DNA from 2 places in the Streptomyces sp. NPDC015131 genome. Region 2 is predicted to be linked to the other one. Evidence: predicted binding sites of a transcription regulator. Region 2 holds the regulator's gene; the other holds the start of a gene.
What was found. The regulator HspR, encoded in region 2, represses chaperone genes until heat shock. The targets are predictions, from matches to a motif close to TTGAGNNNNNNNNNCTCAA.
Positions count from the first base shown of each region.

Region 1 (10,258 bases), on a different contig from region 2:
CACCGTGGTGATCCCCGCCCGGTGCGCGGCCAGCAGCTTCTGCTTGACGCCGCCGATCGGCAGCACCCGCCCGGTCAGCGACACCTCGCCGGTCATCGCGACGTCCGTACGGACCAGGCGGCCCGACAGCAGGGAGGCGAGCGCCGTCGTCATGGTGATGCCCGCGCTGGGGCCGTCCTTGGGCACCGCGCCGGCCGGGAAGTGGATGTGCACGCCCCGGTCCTTGAGGCCGGTGACGGGCAGCTCCAGCTCGGCGCCGTGCGACCGCAGGAAGCTCAGCGCGATCTGCGCGGACTCCTTCATCACGTCACCAAGCTGGCCGGTGAGCGTCAGCCCCGCCGCGCCGGTCTCCGGGTCGGCCAGCGACGCCTCCACGAACAGCACGTCGCCGCCCGCGCCGGTGACCGCGAGCCCGGTGGCGACGCCGGGCACCGAGGTGCGGCGCTCGGCCGGGTCCTGGGCGGACTCGGGCACATGGTGGGGCCGGCCGATCAGGGCGCGCAGGTCGTCGCCGCCGACGGTGAACGGCAGCTCCCGCTCGCCCAGTTCGCTCTGGGCGGCGACCTTGCGCAGCAGCCGGGCGACCGAACGCTCCAGGTTCCGTACGCCCGCCTCGCGGGTGTACTCGCCGGCGAGCCTGCGCAGCGCCGACTCGTCGAGCGTCACCTCGCCCTCCGCCAGGCCGGCCCGCTCCAGCTGGCGCGGGACCAGGTGGTCGCGGGCGATGACCACCTTCTCGTCCTCGGTGTAGCCGTCGAGGCGCACCAGCTCCATCCGGTCGAGCAGGGCCTCGGGGATGGCCTCCAGGACGTTGGCGGTGGCCAGGAACACCACGTCGGACAGGTCGAGTTCGACCTCCAGGTAGTGGTCGCGGAAGGTGTGGTTCTGCGCCGGGTCGAGGACCTCCAGCAGCGCCGCCGCCGGGTCGCCCCGGAAGTCGGAGCCGACCTTGTCGATCTCGTCGAGCAGCACCACCGGGTTCATGGACCCGGCCTCCTTGATGGCCCGCACGATGCGGCCCGGCATGGCGCCCACGTACGTCCGCCGGTGGCCGCGGATCTCCGCCTCGTCGCGTACGCCGCCGAGGGCGACCCGGACGAACTTCCGGCCCATGGCGTGGGCGACCGAGGTGCCCAGCGACGTCTTGCCGACCCCGGGCGGGCCGACCAGCGCGAGCACCGCGCCGCCGCGCCGCCCGCCGACGACGCCCAGGCCCCGGTCGGCGCGCCGCTTGCGCACCGCGAGGTACTCGGTGATGCGCTCCTTGACGTCCTCCAGGCCCGCGTGCTCGGCGTCGAGGATCTCCTTGGCGGCACGGATGTCGTACCCGTCCTCGTCGCGGGTGTTCCACGGCATGTCGAGGACCGTGTCGAGCCAGGTGCGGATCCAGGCGGTCTCCGGGTTCTGGTCGCTGGAGCGCTCCAGCTTGTCGACCTCCTTGAGCGCGGCCTCGCGCACCTTCTCCGGGAGATCGGCGGCCTCGACGCGGGCGCGGTAGTCGTCGGACTCCTCGCCCTCGCCCTCGCCGTTGAGCTCGCGCAGCTCCTTGCGCACGGCGTCGAGCTGGCGGCGCAGCAGGAACTCCCGCTGCTGCTTGTCGACGCCCTCCTGGACGTCCTTGGCGATGGACTCGGCGACGTCCTGCTCGGCGAGGTGCTCGCGCAGCTGCTCGGTGGCGAGCCGCAGCCGGGCGACCGGGTCCTCGGTCTCCAGCAGCTCCACCTTCTGGGTCACCGTCAGGAAGGGCGAGTAGCCGCTGTTGTCGGCGAGCGCGGACACCCCGTCGATCTGCTGGACCCGGTCCACGACCTGCCAGGCGCCGCGCTTCTTGAGCCAGCTGGTGGCCAGCGCCTTGTACTCCTTGACCAGTTCGGCGACCGCGCCGGGCAGCGGGTCGGGCACCGACTCCTCGACGGCGGTCCCCTCGACCCAGAGCGCGGCACCGGGCCCGGTGGTCCCGGCGCCGATCCTCACCCGGCCGCGGCCCCGGATCAGCGCGCCGGGGTCGCCGTCGGAGAGCCGCCCGACCTGCTCGACGGTGCCGAGCACGCCGGTGCCCGCGTATGTCCCGTCGACGCGCGGCACCAGCAGCACCTGGGGCTTGCCCTGCGCCCCCGAGGACCGCGCGGCGGCCTGGGCGGCCTCCACGGCGGCGCGCACCTCGGTGTCGGACAGGTCCAGCGGCACCACCATCCCGGGCAGCACGACCTCGTCGTCGAGCGGCAGCACGGGCAGGGTGAGCGGTGAGGACGTCGAAGCCATGATCTCCCCTTCGGCAGTCAAGTTGAGCTGTACTGACTCAATGCTCATGACTGCCCGGGTGTTCCCCGCGCACTGTTCGCTCTGAGCGATCATCACCGGGCCCTGTGGCGGGGCACAGTGGGCGCATGCCGAACGAGGACGGAACCCTGGCCCGCGAGGGTGCGCTCGACCGCGTACCGGAGGCGTTCGCGCCGGTGGTGGCCGCGGCGCGGGAGCTGACCGGCGGGGCGTTCGCGCCCGGCCGTCTGCACAGCGCCTGTCTGTACGGGAGCATTCCGCGCGGCACCGCGGTGCCCGGGGTCTCCGACCTGGACCTGCTGATCGCGCTGTGCGAGGAGCCGGCGGAGGAGGACCGGGCGGCCGCCGCCGCCCTGGAGGCCGAGCTGGACGGGCGCTTCGACGTGATCGACGGGGCGAGCGCGCTCCTGTTCGGCGTGCCCACGCTGCTGAGCGAGCGGGAGCGGTACGACCTGGGCTTCTTCGTGGCCTGCCTGTGCACCCCGCTGCTGGGCGAGGATCTCGCCGGGCGGCTGCCCCGGTACCGGCCCACCTCGCTGCTCGCCCGCGAGACCAACGGCGACCTCCACCTCCGCCTGCCGCGCTGGCGCCGCCGGCTGGCCGCGGCCGGGACGGACGCCGAACTGGCCCGGCTGGCGCGCGGGGTGGGGCGGCACCTGGTGCGGACCGGTTTCACGCTGGTGATGCCGCGCTTCGGGGACTGGGCGGGCGAGCTGGAGGAGATGGCGGAGGTGTTCGCCGCGTACCACCCGGAGCGGGCGGAGCAGATGCGTACGGCCGTGGCGGTGGGCCGCCGGCCCGGGGACGCGGACCGGGCGGTGCTGGCCGCGCTGATCGACGGCCTGGGGCCGTGGCTGGCGGAGGAGTACCGGGTGGCGCACGGCGTGAAGGCGCCACGCCCCTGACCCGCGCCCCTGACCCGCGCCCGCGCGTGTCCCGCCGCACGCGGCCCCTGCGCAAACGCTCCGGCCCGGGAGCGGCCCTGTGCGGGCGCCCTCCCGGGCCGGAGCGGCGGGCTCGGCGCGTACCGGCGCCGGGGACGCCTACCCGAAGAAGCGGTTCTCGCAGGTCATCGGGATGACGTCGGCGGCGTCGGCGAAGAACGTGTCGTTGGTGCCGCCACCGCAGGTCTCCACGCGGTCGCCGCCCTCGCCGTCACGGACGTTGATGGTGTCGTTGGCCGCGCCGGTCTGGACGAGGTCCCGGCCGTTGCCCGCGTCGATGACGCTGGCCTCGGCCACGCCGACCCGCACCACGTCGTTGCGGTCCCGGAGCATCGCCCGGACCTGGGTGACGGCGGAGAGCGAGCCGCAGACGGCGGAGGTGCCGTCGGTCCCGACGCGGCGGCAGCCGGGGCCGACCTTCAGGCCGGAGGTGTCGCGCACCACCAGCTCGCGGGCCGCGTTGGCGGTGTAGGTGACCCTGTTCTCCACACCGGTACGGGCGTTGAGGGTGACGACCCCGCTGTAGCGGGTCACCGTGGCACCCGGCTCGGCGGACGTCGCCGGCGACGCGAGGACGACGGGGAGGGCCAGGCCCGCGACCAGGGCCGGGACGGCCAGTCGCCTCAGGGTGCTGCTCATGGTCTTCATGCTGCGTGTGTCTCCTTCGATCCACTGGTCCGCTCGACGGGCGCCGGCACCCGGCAGCCACGGCGTCGGTGAACAAGGCGTGAGCAAATATGCACGCTTTGTCCTTATATGGGGTGGAGAAACCCCCGCAGACCGCCTCGTGGCGCGCGAAGTAGTAGACCAATGGCCGAATCCGGACCGGCCGGCGCCCGCCTCAGCCGCGCCGGACCGTCCGGCGGCGCAGCAGCGGCCCGCAGGCGACACCGACGAGCAGCGCCAGCGGGTGGCCCCAATTGGTGAGCGGGTCCTCGAAGGCGAGCAGGTCCTGAAGGAGCATCACCGACACCCAGGCCAGCACCAGGGCGCGCGGCACCGGGCTCAGCAGCCCGGCCAGGGCGCCGACCGACGCCAGCAGCCCGAAGCTGATCCCGTAGTCCAGCCGGTGCAGGGAGGTGTCCGGCAGGTGCCCGGCCAGCACCGCGAGCCCGACGGGTATCTCGGTGGCGAGCGTGGCGACCACGTGCCCCAGCAGGAACACCCCCGCCGTCCGCCACGCCCCGATCCGGCGCTCCAGCGCGGTGAGGACGAAGACGAAGCCGATCGCGTACGGCGAGAAGAGGCCGCCCGCCACCCACAGCGCGCTCGCCACCAGCACCAGCAGCGGGGTGCGCGACAGGTTGTCCACGTCCGTGCTGGAGGCGTGCAGCAGCGAGGTGACGGTCGCGGGGTCGCCGTACTCGGCGTACAGCGAGGTGGCGAGCAGCACCAGGGCGTAACCGAACGTGAAGGGCGTCCCGCCGGGGGTGGGCAGCAGCCGCTCCGGCCGCCATCGCCGCCCCGGCGCCCGCCCGGCGGGCGCGGCGGGGCGCACGCCCGCGCACCGCGGGGCGCGCTGACGGGGGATGCCGTCCAGCGGCCCGGCGCCGTTCCCGGTACCGCGCGTCCGGAGCTGGTGCACGCGAGGCCGCCCTTCCCTGTCGCCGACGAACCCCCGTACCCGCCCCCGGTCCATGCCTGCCCCAGCCAACGCGATCATGCCCGCGCACGTCCATGACCTGCGTCACAGTGGTCAACCCGGGCCCGCCGTCCCGCGTCCCGGAACTCCCGCGCCCCGCTCCCGGGCCCTCGCTACGCTGAGCGCCATGGCTGTGACGACACCGGGGACCCCACCGCCCTTCGACCCGCCCGTGGCGCCCGTGGCGCCCGCGCCGGGGACGCCCGGGACACCGGATGCGCCCGAGACGCTCGACCGCCGGGAGGGGCCCCACGGCGAGGTGGTGCTGAGGCGCCGGGGCGAGGACTTCGAGATCATCGCCAACGGCACCTTCCTGATGGACACCTCCGACGGCCGGTCCGAGCGGCTGCTGATCGACGCGGCGCTCCGGGCGCTCGGCGCCCGGCCGCACCCGGCCGTGCTCGTCGGCGGGCTCGGGGTGGGATTCTCGCTGGCGCACGCCGCCGCCGAGCCTGCCTGGGGGCGGATCGCGGTGGTCGAGCGCGAGGAGGCCGTCATCGACTGGCACCGCTCCGGGCCGCTCGCCCGGATCTCCGGCGAGGCGCTGGCCGACCCGCGCACCGTGCTGGTCCACGGCGACCTGGTCGAGTACGTCCGCAGCTCCCCCGACACCTTCGACGCGCTCTGCCTCGACATCGACAACGGGCCCGGCTGGACGGTCACGGAGGACAACGACAGCCTCTACTCGCCGGCCGGTCTGGCCGCCTGCGCGGCGCGGCTCAACCCCGGCGGTGTGCTCGCCGTCTGGTCCGCCCAGCCCTCCACCGATTTCGAAGAGTCATTGCGGAATGCCGGGTTCAGCGGGGTAAGAACCGAAGAAGTCCCGGTTGCCCGGGGCGTACCGGACGTGGTTCACCTCGCCGTTCGCCCTGCGTAGCCGGGACGCGGTCGGTGCCTTTACGCTGCTGACCGAACACACGGATCTACACGCTCGCGCAGGACGCGACAGGGGCGGGGCGATGGAGCAGACACACACCAGCCACAACGGCACGGCGGTCGCGCCGGGCACACAGCGCCGCGTGCTGGTCGTCGAGGACGACACCACCATCGTCGAGGCCATCTCCGCCCGGTTGCGGGCCGAGGGCTTCCTGGTGCAGACGGCCACCGACGGCCCGTCGGCGGTGGACGCCGCCGAGGCGTGGCAGCCCGACCTCATGGTGCTCGACATCATGCTGCCGGGCTTCGACGGCCTGGAGGTGTGCCGCCGGGTGCAGGCCCAGCGGCCGGTGCCGGTGCTGATGCTGACGGCCCGCGACGACGAGACCGACATGCTGGTCGGCCTCGGGGTCGGCGCCGACGACTACATGACCAAGCCGTTCTCGATGCGGGAGCTGGCGGCCCGGGTGCACGTCCTGCTGCGGCGGGTGGAGCGGGCCACACTGGCCGCCGTCACGCCCCGCAGCGGCATCCTGCGCCTCGGCGAGCTGGAGATCGACCACGCGCAGCGGCGGGTCCGGGTCAAGGGCGAGGACGTCCACCTGACGCCCACCGAGTTCGACCTGCTGGTCTGCCTGGCGAACACGCCCCGCGCGGTGCTCTCCCGCGAGCAGCTGCTGGCGGAGGTCTGGGACTGGGCGGACGCGTCGGGCACCCGGACCGTCGACAGCCACATCAAGGCGCTGCGCCGGAAGATCGGCGCCGAGCGGATCCGGACCGTCCACGGCGTCGGGTACGCGCTGGAGACGCCCGCGCCATGAGAAGGCTCCGGTCCCGGCTGCGCAGGATCTCGATCTCCGTCTCGATCAAGACCAAACTGGGCACGCTCGTCGTCGTCTCGGTCTTCATCACGACCGGCCTGCTGATGGTGGCCCTGCGCACGGAGACCGAGCTGCGGTTCATCACCGTCTTCTCGGTGATCGCCACGCTGCTGATCACCCAGTTCGTGGCGCACGGCCTGACCGCGCCGCTGGACGAGATGAACACGGTGGCGAAGGCCATCTCGCACGGCGACTACACCCGCCGGGTGCGCGGCGCGGGCCGGCGGGACGAGCTGGGCGACCTGGCCTCCACGATCAACCGCATGGCGGACGATCTGGAGGCGGTGGACCGGCACCGCAAGGAGCTGGTGGCGAATGTCTCGCACGAGCTGCGCACCCCGATCGCCGCGCTGCGGGCGGTGCTGGAGAACGTGGTGGACGGGGTGTCCGCCGCCGATCCCGAGACGATGCGCACGGCGCTGAAGCAGATCGAGCGGCTGGGCCGGCTGGTGGAGACGCTGCTGGACCTGTCCCGGCTGGACAACGGTGTCGTGCCGCTCCGGTCGCGGCGCTTCGAGGTGTGGCCGTACCTGTCGGGGGTGCTGAAGGAGGCGAACCTGGCCGCCTCGCAGCGCGGGCTCAGCTCGGGCTCCGGCAACCACACCCGTACCGATGTGCACCTGCACCTCGATGTGTCGCCGCCGGAGCTGACCGCTCACGCCGACAGCGAACGGCTGCACCAGGTGGTGGCCAATCTGATCGACAACGCGGTGAAGCACTCCCCGCCGCACGGCCGGGTCACGGTGCGCGCGCGGCGCGGGCGGCAGCCGGAGTCGCTGGACCTGGAGGTCGTGGACGAGGGGCCGGGCATTCCGGAGTCGGAGCGGCACAAGGTGTTCGAGCGGTTCAACCGGGGCGGGGTCGCCTCGCCGCACGGCCCGGGCGGTGACGGCGGTACGGGCCTGGGCCTGGCGATCGCCCGCTGGGCGGTCGATCTGCACGGCGGGCGCATCGGCGTGGCCGAATCCGCACGCGGCTGCCGGATCCAGGTCACTCTTCCAGGGATCCCCCAGCCGCGGGGTTGACGTAGGGTTCGAACCGGAAGCGCACGTTCTGCGTATCTCCGGGTGGGCCCGCCGGCCCGCCCGTGGGCACAGCTGAGCGAAGGCGACCGGTGACCCGCGCCACCTGCGCGGATGCCCGGGCCACCGCGGGCTGCCGTGTACCCATTCTCAAGGCAACCACGCTTGTTTCCCGCCATTTCCAGCGCCGAAACACGTCCCCGGATGTGATCTACGCGACGATGGCATGCCCGGCCTGCACGTCCCGGCCGGGGAGGCGTAGCCTTTATTTCCGCTGTCCATCACCTTGTGAAGCGGAAGAGGGCGGTTGCCGCCGTGTCGTCTCAGTCCCCCAGTAACTCACGTCTCTCGACCGACCGGGACGGGCAGGGTCCTTCGGACCCCGCCTCCGCGTTCGGTGCCAATGAGTGGCTCGTCGACGAGATCTACCAGCAGTACCTCCAGGACCCGAATTCGGTCGACCGTGCCTGGTGGGACTTCTTCGCCGACTACAAGCCGGGCTCCGCGTCCGGCTCGGCGGACAAGCCCGCGGGCGAGGGTTCCGTGGCCGCGGGGGCCGCGGGCACCGCGCCCGCCGCCCCGGCCCAGGCCCCGTCCCCGGCGCAGCCGGCAGCAGCGGCACCCGCACAGGCCGCTGCTCCCGCCCAGGCCGCCCCGGCCCCCGCCGCCAAGGCGCCCGCGCAGGACCGGGCCGCCGCGCCCGCCCCGGCGAAGCCCGCCGCCGCGCAGGCCGCCGCCCCGGCGAAGCCGGCCGCCGCGAAGCCCGCCGCCAAGGCCGCCCCCTCGGGCGAGGCCCCGGCCGGCCCCGAGTACGTGCCGCTGCGCGGCCCGGCCGCCGCGGTCGCCAAGAACATGAACGCCTCGCTGGAGCTGCCGACCGCCACCTCGGTCCGCGCCGTCCCGGTGAAGCTGCTGTTCGACAACCGGATCGTCATCAACAACCACCTCAAGCGCGCCCGCGGCGGGAAGATCTCCTTCACGCACCTGATCGGGTACGCGATGGTGCAGGCCATCAAGGCCATGCCGTCGATGAACCACTCGTACGGCGAGAAGGACGGCAAGCCGGTCCTGGTCAAGCCGGAGCACGTGAACTTCGGCCTGGCGATCGACCTGGTCAAGCCGAACGGTGAGCGCCAGCTGGTCGTCGCCGGCATCAAGAAGGCCGAGACGCTCGGCTTCTTCGAGTTCTGGCAGGCGTACGAGGACATCGTCCGCCGCGCCCGGAACAACAAGCTGACGATGGACGACTTCACCGGCGTCACCGTCTCGCTGACCAACCCCGGCGGCCTCGGCACCGTCCACTCCGTGCCGCGTCTGATGCCCGGGCAGTCGGTCATCATGGGCGTCGGCTCGATGGACTACCCGGCCGAGTTCCAGGGCACCTCGCAGGACACCCTGAACAAGCTGGGCATCTCCAAGGTGATGACCCTCACCTCGACGTACGACCACCGGGTCATCCAGGGCGCCGCGTCCGGCGAGTTCCTCCGGATCGTGTCGAACCTCCTCCTCGGCGAGGACGGCTTCTACGACGACATCTTCGAGTCGCTGCGCATCCCCTACGAGCCGGTCCGCTGGTTCAAGGACATCGACGCCTCGCACGACGACGACGTCACCAAGGCCGCGCGGGTCTTCGAGCTGATCCACTCCTACCGGGTCCGCGGCCACGTCATGGCCGACACCGACCCGCTGGAGTACCGCCAGCGCAAGCACCCTGACCTGGACATCACCGAGCACGGCCTGACGCTCTGGGACCTGGAGCGGGAGTTCGCCGTCGGCGGCTTCGGCGGCAAGTCCATGATGAAGCTGCGCGACATCCTGGGCGTGCTGCGCGACTCGTACTGCCGCACCACCGGCATCGAGTTCATGCACATCCAGGACCCCAAGCAGCGCAAGTGGATCCAGGACCGCGTCGAGCGCCCGCACTCCAAGCCGGAGCGCGAGGAGCAGCTGCGCATCCTGCGCCGGCTGAACGCCGCGGAGGCGTTCGAGACGTTCCTGCAGACCAAGTACGTCGGCCAGAAGCGGTTCTCGCTGGAGGGCGGCGAGTCCGTCATCCCGCTGCTGGACGCGGTCATCGACTCGGCGGCCGAGTCGCGCCTGGACGAGGTCGTCATCGGTATGGCCCACCGCGGCCGGCTCAACGTCCTGGCGAACATCGTCGGCAAGTCGTACGCGCAGATCTTCCGCGAGTTCGAGGGCAACCTCGACCCGAAGTCGATGCACGGCTCCGGCGACGTGAAGTACCACCTGGGCGCCGAGGGCACCTTCACCGGCCTGGACGGCGAGCAGATCAAGGTCTCGCTGGTCGCCAACCCCTCGCACCTGGAGGCGGTCGACCCGGTCGTCGAGGGTGTCGTCCGCGCCAAGCAGGACGTCATCAACAAGGGCGGCACGGACTTCACCGTCCTGCCCGTCGCCCTGCACGGCGACGCGGCCTTCGCGGGCCAGGGCGTCGTCGCCGAGACGCTCAACATGTCGCAGCTGCGCGGCTACCGCACCGGCGGCACGGTCCACATCGTCATCAACAACCAGGTCGGCTTCACCGCCGCCCCGGAGTCGTCGCGCTCCTCGATGTACGCGACCGACGTGGCCCGCATGATCGAGGCGCCGATC
Region 1 covers NZ_JBIBVB010000003.1:248,905-259,162, forward strand. The annotation lists gene lon (endopeptidase La) at 1-2,262, opposite strand, end outside; gene ACF08D_RS12490 (nucleotidyltransferase) at 2,388-3,185, shown strand; gene ACF08D_RS12495 (hypothetical protein) at 3,324-3,863, opposite strand; gene ACF08D_RS12500 (rhomboid-like protein) at 4,066-4,809, opposite strand; gene ACF08D_RS12505 (spermidine synthase) at 4,994-5,743, shown strand; gene ACF08D_RS12510 (response regulator transcription factor) at 5,826-6,563, shown strand; gene ACF08D_RS12515 (ATP-binding protein) at 6,560-7,648, shown strand; gene ACF08D_RS12520 (multifunctional oxoglutarate decarboxylase/oxoglutarate dehydrogenase thiamine pyrophosphate-binding subunit/dihydrolipoyllysine-residue succinyltransferase subunit) at 7,961-10,258, shown strand, end outside.
Region 1: lon (endopeptidase La) is a predicted target of HspR. The motif match lies at 2,285-2,303, and genes of this name have one in related genera.

Region 2 (10,258 bases):
GCGATGGTGTCCTCGACGGTGGGCTCGGCGACCAGGACCTGCTGGAAGCGGCGCTCCAGGGCCGGGTCCTTCTCGATGCGCTCGCGGTACTCGTCGAGGGTGGTCGCGCCGACCATGCGCAGCTCGCCGCGGGCCAGCATCGGCTTGAGCATGTTGCCCGCGTCCATGGCGGAGTCGCCGCCGGCGCCCGCGCCGACGACGGTGTGCAGCTCGTCGATGAAGGTGATGATCTGCCCGTCGCTCTCCTTGATCTCGGACAGGACGGTCTTCAGGCGCTCCTCGAACTCGCCCCGGTACTTGGCGCCGGCGACCATCGCGCCGAGGTCGAGGGCGACCAGCCGCTTGTTCTTCAGGCTCTCGGGGACGTCGCCCTTGACGATGCGCTGGGCGAGGCCCTCCACCACGGCGGTCTTGCCGACGCCCGGCTCGCCGATGAGCACCGGGTTGTTCTTGGTCCGCCGGGAGAGGACCTGCACGACGCGGCGGATCTCCTGGTCGCGGCCGATGACCGGGTCGAGCTTGCCGTCCCGGGCGGCGGCGGTGAAGTCGGTGCCGAACTTCTCCAGCGCCTTGTACTGCCCCTCGGGGTCGGGCGTGGTCACGCGGCGGCCTCCCCTGGCCTTCTCGAACGCGTCCAGCAGCTTCTTCGCGGTGGCGCCCTGCTTCTCCAGCACCTCACCGGCCCGGCCGCCCTTGGCGGCGATGCCGATGAGCAGGTGCTCGGTCGAGAGGTACTCGTCGCCCAGCTCCTCGGCCCGCCGCGAGGCGTCGGCGATGACCGCGAGCAGCTCGCGGTTGGGCTGGGGCGGGGCGACGGTGGAGCCGGCGACGCTGGGCAGCGCGGCCAGGACGCCCTCGGCCGCGGAGCGCACGGCCGCCTGGTCGGCGTCGACGGCGGCCAGCAGGTCCACGATGTTCTCGTTGTCCTGGCCCGACAGCAGGGCGAGCAGCAGGTGGGCGGGGGTCAGGTCCGGATGTCCTCCGGACACGGCACGGCTGCTGGCGGCGTTCAGCGCGTCCCGGCTCTTGTTGGTCAGCTCGGCGTCCACGTGCGGTCTCTCCTCCTCGGTGCAGCGAGTCGTTACGGCTATGACTCAACGGCTATGACTCCCACAACGTACGTAAAGTTGAGTCTATTCCACTCAAGGTGGTCCGGGACACCCGCCGGCGGTAGGTTCGCGCGCATGGCCATCGACCCGCGCGACCCCGGCGACGCGTACCTCGGCTTCTGGCGCGAGTACCACATGTGCACCCTGACCACGCACCGGCCGGACGGCACTCCGCACGTGGTGCCGGTCGGCGTGACGTACGACCCGGAGGGCGGCGAGCGGGGCCTCGCCCGGGTGATCACCAACCGGCACAGCCGGAAGGCCGCCCATGTCCTGGCGGCGGGCCCCGAGGGGGCGCGGGTGGCGGTGTGCCAGGTGGACCGGGGCCGCTGGGCCACACTGGAGGGCGTCGCGCGCGTCCGTACGGAGCCGGAGGCCGTCGCGGACGCCGTCGAGCGGTACGCGGCCCGCTACCGGCGGGTGCCGTCGCCCAACCCGGACCGGGTCGTGATCGAGATCGCCCTCACCCGGGCGATGGGGCGGGCCTGACGCCCGCCTCGTTCGTACGTCCGTACGCGCACAGCACAGCTTCCCGTACGCGCACAGCACAGCGGCGCCATCGTGTTCAGGTCCACGATGGCGCCGCTGTGTGGGGGAAGCACCTGAGCGATTTACAACGACGGGGGAACCGCTCAGGCGCTGCGGGGGGTGGCGGTGGTGGTCTCCGGCTCGACGAGCTGGTGGTCACGCTGGTCGAGGTTGACGAAAATCATGCCGTACCGGATGGCGCAACGGACGGGCTGCGGGGCGCCGCGGGGCCGTCGCAGACACCGGTAGGCTCGGATGTCCTCGTCTTCTCCGCGCGTGATGACGATCGGCTCACCGAAGAGGGTGACCATCAACGAATCGCCACGATGCGGCACAGCCGTGACGAGGTCGATGAAATGCCACCCGGAACGGTAGGCGGACGCCATCTCGCGCCGGAAGCGCGAGTCGTCGGGAACGTTCATGCGCCGACGACGGTCCAGGCGGGGTCGATCGCCGCCGCGGACACGGGCACGGACGTGATGGTCCAGCCGGGGTCCTGCGCGGCCGTACCCGACCTGACGGGTACCGCGGTCCAGGAGGGGTCGTTCACGGTCGGGCCCGCCGCGGTCCAGCCCGGGTCCTGCGTCGTGGTGCCGACGCCGGGAGCCGCCTGCGAGTCCTGACCCTCGGCCGCCCCCATAACCCCGACCGCGCCCGCAGCGACGACCGCACCGGCCACCACTGCGCGTATGAGTCTCTTCGTCATCACCGAGCAACCTCACTTGAAGGCAACGTCTCTTTCCAACCCCCGCGGCTACGACGATTGCTCACTCTCCACGCTTCCACCACCTACGGCAGGCATCATGTTCCTGAGATGCAGGAGCCTGGGGGTGTACAGATGAGCGTAAAACCGGACAAGCCCGGCCACCCCCATAGCCATTCGGAGCTGTGCCAGGAGGGGTCCGAGCTCTACGCCAACGCCTTGCGCAGCGGACGAATACCCCGGTCAGAGGCGGATGAGGTGCCCTGCCTGCTCGATCTCTCGCTGCTGCACCCCGACCCCGACGACGCCCAGTGGCTCCGCCCGGTTCCGCCGTCCTCCGCGCTGGCCCAGCTGCTCCAGCCCATCGAGCGCGAGATCCTGGAGCGTAGACGGCTCACCGTCGAACTGTCCGACGCGTTCGAGCCATTCATGGCCATCAGCGCCCAGAACGCGCCCACCACCCACGCCATCACCGTGCTGGAGGGCCTGAGCCGGATCAACGCCACCCTGGACCGCGTGGTGGCCGGCTGCGAGAAGGAGCTGCTCACCGTCCAGCCCGGCGGCGGCCGCCCCGCGCACGGCCTGAGCGAGGCGCTGCGCCGCGTACGGCCCCTGCTGGGGCGGGGCATCCGGATGCGGACGCTGTACCAGCACACCGCCCGGCACACCGAACTGACGCTCACCTATCTGGAACACGTGGGGCCCGAGGTGCAGGTGCGCACCCTGGAGCAGATCATCGACCGGCTGATCATCGTGGACCGCGAGGTCGCCTTCGTCCCCGCGCGCAGCGACCGCCAGGTCGCCCTGGAGCTGCGCCACCCGGGCCTGGTCGCCTACCTCGCCGGGGTGTTCGACCAGTTCTGGCAGCTCGCCGTCCCCATCAACGAGGAGATCCCCTACGACCTGAAGTCCGACGGCATCAGCGGCGTCCAGCGCTCCATCGCCAAACTCCTCGTCGAGGGCCACGTCGACGAGGCCATCGCCCGCCGCCTCGGCATGAACGTCCGCACCTGCCGCGCCCACATCGCCAAGCTCGCCGCCGTCCTCGGCAGCGGCAGCCGCGCCCAACTCGGCTACCTCATCGCCCAGTCCAAGATCCTGGAGCAGGACCACTGACCGTGCACGACCAGCACCCCACCCCCGCCCTCGCCCCCGTCGTGGAGCTGCCGGCCGCCACCGGCCCGGTCGACGTGACCGGCCCCGGCCTCCCGCACGTCCGCATCGCCCGGACCGCCGGCACGGAGGCCGACCCGCTCGTCCCGATCGGCACCCGCGACCCGGCCCTGCTGACGCTCACCGTCGACGGCCGCCCCCAGCGGCTCACCCCCGCCAAGGGGCGGCTGTCCCGGCGCTCGTACCGCGTCGACGCCCGGGTCGACGGCACCCGCTACCGGCTGGTGCCCTGCTCGTACGGCGAGAGCCGGCTGCTCCGCGACGGCCGCAGGCTCGGCGAGCTGGAGTCCTCCGGCGACGGCCGGGTGAGCGCCGAGTGGCGCGAGGGCGCCCGGGTGTCGCCCCAGGACGCCGCCGTCGGCACCGCACTCGCGGCGGCCTTCGGCACGGGCGCCCAGCCGCTGTGGGAGTCGCTGCTGGACGTGGTGACGGAGTTGTTCTAGCGGTCCGGCGCCGGGCGCCAGGGGGTCAGCTCCACGCGGCCGGTGTTGCCCAGGTCCAGCGGGCCGCCGTCCTGCGGGGCGGCCGTCTGGGCGGCGGCGCCGGGCGCGGGGGTGATCCGGACGTACGCGCCCTCGGTCGCCACCACGTCGGTGCGGGTCACCGTGTTGCGCCAGACCACCGACGCCGTGGCCTTCGTGCCGGGCACCAGGGTGAACGTCGACGGCTTGGTCGTGCTGTCCACGCTGGAGCCGCGCACCACGGCGACGTCCAGCCTGGCGCGCCGCTCGTCGAGCACCTCCAGCACCGGGTACCCGCTCACCTCGAACGGCTTCGTCCCGCAATTCTCCAGGGTCAGGCCCATCGCCCGCAGCCCCATGGCCGCCTCGGTCATGCCGGTGCCGACCCGCACCCCGGAGGCGGGGCAGGGCGCGTCCCCGGCGGGGGTCTCGCCGGGCGCGCCCTGCGGCGGCGCGGGGGCCGGGGCCGGGGCGGAGGCCACCGGGCGGGGCAGCGGCGCGTCGCCCGTCTCGTCGTCGCAGCCCACCGCGAGCGCGGCCAGCGCCACCAGCACCGCGCCGGAGCGCCACCGGGCGCCCGAGGTCCCCCGAGTCGTCAGCATCCCGGGATCATCGCACGCCGGTACGGGAGGGCGGAGGCCGCGGCCCGTCCGGGCGGCCCCGCCCGGGGGCGGCGCCCTGCGGAGGCGCGGTGCCCGGGGGCGGCTACCTACCGGGGCGGCGACCTACCGGGGCGGCGCGGCCGGGCGCGTACGCCGAGAGGCCCCCTCCGCCGGGCGGAAGGGGCCTCTCGGACCGCTCAGGTGTGCTCGCCGCGCTTCTTGGGCGGGCGCCACACCACCAGCGCGCTCGCCTGCTGGACCTCCTGGTACGGCACCAGGTCGCGCCGGTACGAGGCGTGCACCTGGGCCTCGCGCTGGCGCATCGCCGCCGCCGCGCCCTCGACCGCCGACGACAGCTCGGCGATCCGGGACTGGAGGGCGGCGACCTGGTTCTCCAGCTCGATGATCCGCTTGATGCCCGCCAGGTTGATGCCCTCGTCCTGGGACAACTGCTGCACCTGCCGGAGCAGTTCGATGTCCCGGGCCGAGTAGCGCCGGCCGCGACCCGCCGTGCGGTCCGGCGAGACCAGGCCCAGCCGGTCGTACTGACGCAGCGTCTGCGGGTGCAGCCCGCTCAGCTGGGCGGCGACCGAGATGACGTACACCGGTGTCTCGTCGGTCAGCTCGTACGGATTGCGGCGGCGTCCGTCCATCTCAAGCCCCCTTCGCGGCCTGGAACAGCTCGGCCCGCGGGTCCTCGCCCGCCGTGGCCTCCCGGTACGTTTCGAGCGCCTCGCGCGCCTTGTCGCCCAGGTCCACGGGCACGGCGACCTCGACGGTGACCAGCAGGTCGCCGCGGGTGCCGTCCTTGCGGACCGCGCCCTTGCCGCGGGCGCGCATCGTCCGGCCGTTGGGCGTGCCGGCCGGGATCTTCAGGGTGACCGGGGGCCCGCCGAGGGTGGGCACCTTGATCTCGCCGCCGAGCGCCGCCTCGTCGAAGGTGACGGGCACCGTGACGGTGAGGTTGTCGCCCTTGCGGCCGAAGACCGGGTGGGTGTCGACATGGACCACCACGTACAGGTCGCCGGCCGGTCCGCCCCGCTCGCCGGGCGCGCCCTTGCCGCGCAGCCGGATGCGCTGCCCGTCGGAGACGCCCGCCGGGATGCGGACCTGCATGGTGCGGGACGACTTGGCGCGCCCGCTGCCGTGGCAGACGTCGCACGGGTCCTGGGCGATCAGCCCGCGGCCCTTGCAGTCCACGCACGGGTCGGTCAGCGAGAAGGAGCCGCTGCCGCCGCGCGAGACCTGCCCGGTGCCGACGCAGGTCGGGCACACCCGGGGCGTGCCGTTCTTGTCGCCGGTGCCCGAACACGCCTTGCAGGGCTGCTGGCTGGACATCCGCAGCGGGACCGTGGCCCCGTCGACCGCCTCGGTGAAGCTGAGCGTCACCTCGGACTCGACGTCCTGCCCCCGGCGCGGCTGCGTGCGGGTGCCCGCGCCGCCCCGGTTGAACAGGCCGCCGAAGACGTCCCCGAGTCCGCCGCCGAAGCCGCCGGCGCCGCCCGCCCCGCCCTGGGCGCCGCCGAAGAGGTCGCCCAGGTCGAAGTTGAACGTGCCGCCGGCTCCGCCGCCCGGACCGGCGCGGAAGCCACCGTTGCCGAAGAGGGCGCGGGCGTCGTCGTACTCCTTGCGCTTCTTGGGGTCGCCGAGGATGTCGTTCGCCTCGGAGATCTCCTTGAAGCGCGCCTCCGCGCTCGCGTCACCCTTGTTGGCGTCCGGGTGGAACTCGCGGGCGAGCTTCCGGTACGCCTTCTTGATCTCGGCCTCGGTGGCGTCCTTGGGGACGCCGAGAACCTTGTAGTAGTCCTTCTCCACGAAGTCCTTCGTGCTCATCGACGTCCCTCCTCCCGTTCACCGGTCACCGCGTCAGCCCTCCTCGGGGCCACCGCTCTCCTCGTCGGCCGCCTTCTGCTGCTCCTCCTGGTCCTGGGGCGCGCCGCCGGCCTGGGCGGCCGGCGCGGCCCCGGGCTGGGGCTCGGCCACCGCGACGCGGGCGGGCCTGATGGTCCGCTCGCCGATGCGGTACCCCGGCTGGAGGATCGCGACGCAGGTCGTCTCGGTGACGTCCGGCGCGTAGCTGTGCATCAGGGCCTCGTGGATCGTCGGGTCGAAGGGCTCGCCCTCCTTGCCGAACTGCTGGAGGCCCATCTTGGCGGCGACCGTCTCCAGCGATTCGGCCACCGACTTGAAGCCGCCCACCAGCTCGCCGTGCTCACGGGCGCGGCCGATGTCGTCGAGCACCGGCAGGAGCTCGGTCAGGAGGTTCGCGACGGCGATCTCCTTGACCGTGACCCGGTCGCGCTCGACCCGGCGGCGGTAGTTCTGGTACTCGGCCTGGAGCCGCTGGAGGTCCGCGGTGCGCTCGCCGAGCGCGGTGCGGGTCTGGTCCAGCTGGGCCGTCAGGCCGGCGGTCTGTGCGGTCGCGTCCCCTGCCGGGGCCGCCGGGCCCTCCTCCGCGGTGTTCGCGGAAGGAGTGGCTCCGGCGGGCTCGGCGGCGTCGTCGGGCGTGGCGCCGGAGGGGACGTCGGGCTTCTCCTCGAAGCCCGGGGTCTCCTCCGTCATGCGGCCCCCTTCGGCTTCTCGTCGTCGACGATCTCGGCGTCGACCACGTCGTCGTCGGCGGCGGCACCCTGGCCCGCGGCGCCCGGGGCCTCGCCGGCACCGGCGGCGCCGCCCGCGGCCTGCGCGTCCGCGTACATGGCCTGGCCGAGCTTCTGCGAGACGGCCGCGACCTTCTCGGTGGCCGTGCGGATCTCGGCGGTGTCCTCGCCCTTCAGCTTCTCCTTGAGCTCGCCCACCGCCGTCTCGACCTCGGTCTTGACGTCACCGGGGACCTTGTCCTCGTTGTCCTTGAGGAACTTCTCGGTCTGGTAGACGAGCTGCTCGCCCTGGTTGCGGGTCTCGGCGGCCTCGCGGCGCTTGTGGTCCTCCTCCGCGTACCGCTCGGCCTCCTCACGCATCCGGTCGACCTCGTCCTTCGGCAGCGAGGAGCCGCCGGTGACGGTCATCTTCTGCTCCTTGCCCGTGCCCAGGTCCTTGGCGGTCACGTGCATGATGCCGTTGGCGTCGATGTCGAAGGAGACCTCGATCTGCGGGACGCCGCGCGGGGCCGGCGGGAGGCCGGTCAGCTCGAACATCCCGAGCTTCTTGTTGTACGCCGCGATCTCGCGCTCGCCCTGGTACACCTGGATCTGCACCGACGGCTGGTTGTCCTCGGCCGTGGTGAAGATCTCGGAGCGCTTCGTGGGGATCGTGGTGTTGCGCTCGATCAGCTTGGTCATGATGCCGCCCTTGGTCTCGATGCCGAGGGACAGCGGGGTGACGTCGAGCAGCAGGACGTCCTTGACCTCGCCCTTGAGGACACCGGCCTGGAGCGAGGCGCCGATGGCGACGACCTCGTCCGGGTTCACACCCTTGTTGGCCTCCTTGCCGCCGGTCAGCTCCTTGACGAGCTCGGCGACGGCGGGCATACGGGTGGAGCCACCGACGAGGACGACGTGGTCGATCTCGGAGAGCTGGATGCCCGCGTCCTTGATCACGTTGTGGAACGGGGTCTTGCAGCGCTCCAGCAGGTCCGCGGTCAGCTGCTGGAACTGGGCGCGGGTGAGCTTCTCGTCCAGGTGCAGCGGGCCCTCGGCGGACGCCGTGATGTAGGGCAGGTTGATCGAGGTCTCGGTGGACGAGGACAGCTCGATCTTGGCCTTCTCGGCGGCCTCGCGGAGGCGCTGGAGGGCCATCTTGTCCTTGGACAGGTCCACGCCGTGGCCGGACTGGAACTGCTTGACCAGGTAGTCGACGACGCGCTGGTCCCAGTCGTCACCACCGAGGTGGTTGTCGCCGTTGGTGGCCTTCACCTCGACGACGCCGTCGCCGATCTCCAGCAGCGAGACGTCGAAGGTGCCGCCACCGAGGTCGAAGACCAGGATGGTCTGGTCGTCCTTGTCCAGGCCGTACGCGAGAGCGGCGGCCGTCGGCTCGTTGACGATGCGCAGGACGTTGAGGCCCGCGATCTCACCGGCCTCCTTGGTGGCCTGGCGCTCCGAGTCGTTGAAGTACGCCGGGACGGTGATGACCGCGTCGGTCACCTTCTCGCCCAGGTAGGACTCGGCGTCGCGCTTCAGCTTCTGGAGGATGAAGGCGCTGATCTGCTGCGGGTTGAAGTTCTTCCCGTCGAGCTCGATCTTCCAGTCCGTGCCCATGTGGCGCTTGACGGAGCGGATGGTCCTGTCGACGTTGGTGACCGCCTGGCGCTTGGCCACCTCGCCGACGAGCACCTCGCCGTTCTTGGCGAAGGCGACGACGGACGGCGTGGTCCTGGCGCCCTCGGCGTTGGTGATGACGGTGGGCTCGCCGCCTTCCAGAACGCTGACGACGGAGTTAGTCGTGCCCAGGTCGATGCCGACCGCACGTGCCATTTCGATTCCTCCAGCTGACTTGAGTGGAACAGGCTCAAGGATGCACGACAGCCCGACATGAGTCAACAGACTTGAGTCGGCGGGGCTCAACTTCACTGGTGGGCCGCCTGTCAGGCGCCGCCCGGCCTCCCGGCCGTCCCTGGGCCACGACCCGCCGCATACCCACGAAGCACTACCGACTCACACACACCCGTGCGATCGTTTGAAGAACGTGCCAAAAGGTGCGAAAAGCCGCATTCATCGGCACCGGCCGCGAACTCGTCAGGTGGATGCCCATGCGCCCCTCCCCCCGCTCCCGCTCCCCACACCTCCGTCTGCCGCGCGTGCGGCTGCCCCAGGTCCGGCTGCCGCGCCTGGGCCTGCCCCGCGCGGGACGCCCGTCACGTACGGGACACCCGCCGCGCGCGGGGCGCCCGCCGCTCGTGGGGCGCCCGCCGCTGGTGGGGCGGGTCCGCTCCCCGCATCCGCAGCGGGTGCTGGACGTCGCCCTGGGGTCGGTCCTGCTGGCCCTGGCCGCCCCGCTGCTGCTCGCGGCCACCGCCGTCACGGCCCTGAGACGGCCGCCCGGCGGAGTGTTCGTCCGCGAGACGTGCGGCGGCCTGGGCGGGCGGCCCTTCACGCTGCGCCACCTGCCCGTCCGCCGCTTCCGGCTGGACGTGCTCTCCCGGCTGCCGCACGTCCTGCGCGGCGAGATGGCGCTCGTGGGCCCCGCGCCCCTCCCGGCCGGCGACCCGGCGGGGGCCGCCCCCTGGCGCCGGAGCGTCAGACCGGGCCTGACCGGCCTGGCCCAGACCCGGCGCGGCTCCACCCTGCCGTGGGACGAGCCGCTGCTCCTGGACCAGCACTACGTCGAGCACCAGTGGCTCGGGCTGGACCTCGCGCTGCTGCTGCGCAGCGTACGGACCGTGTCGGGTCAGGCTCACCTCAGCGACGCAGATCACCGCGGCCGCGGCTACAGTGCGGCGGAATAAGTGGGTACGCTCAGCACGGACTGAATAAGTTACCGCTTAGTAGTAGTACCTGAGCCTTCCCACCCTCGCAGGCCCGAGGAGCCTCCATGCAACTCGCCGCGATCATTGTGTCGCTGACCCTGACCGTGGTCGGCGTTGCGCTGCTCGCCCGCGCCATCGGCCAGTTCGTCCGCTACTTCAAGCTGGGCCAGCCGGTCCCCGCCGGCGCCCGCACCGACAACCCCTACCAGCGCAGCGTCACCCTGGTCAGGGAGTTCCTCGGGCACACGCGGATGAACCGCTGGGGCATCGTCGGC
Region 2 covers NZ_JBIBVB010000005.1:221,564-231,821, forward strand. The annotation lists gene clpB (ATP-dependent chaperone ClpB) at 1-1,049, opposite strand, end outside; gene ACF08D_RS21200 (pyridoxamine 5'-phosphate oxidase family protein) at 1,185-1,598, shown strand; gene ACF08D_RS21205 ((2Fe-2S)-binding protein) at 1,742-2,059, opposite strand; gene ACF08D_RS21210 (hypothetical protein) at 2,056-2,343, opposite strand; gene ACF08D_RS21215 (helix-turn-helix transcriptional regulator) at 2,476-3,456, shown strand; gene ACF08D_RS21220 (hypothetical protein) at 3,459-3,956, shown strand; gene ACF08D_RS21225 (DUF4232 domain-containing protein) at 3,953-4,576, opposite strand; gene ACF08D_RS21230 (heat shock protein transcriptional repressor HspR) at 4,774-5,229, opposite strand; gene dnaJ (molecular chaperone DnaJ) at 5,231-6,409, opposite strand; gene grpE (nucleotide exchange factor GrpE) at 6,443-7,138, opposite strand; gene dnaK (molecular chaperone DnaK) at 7,135-8,991, opposite strand; gene ACF08D_RS21250 (sugar transferase) at 9,213-9,962, shown strand; gene ACF08D_RS21255 ((Fe-S)-binding protein) at 10,049-10,258, shown strand, end outside.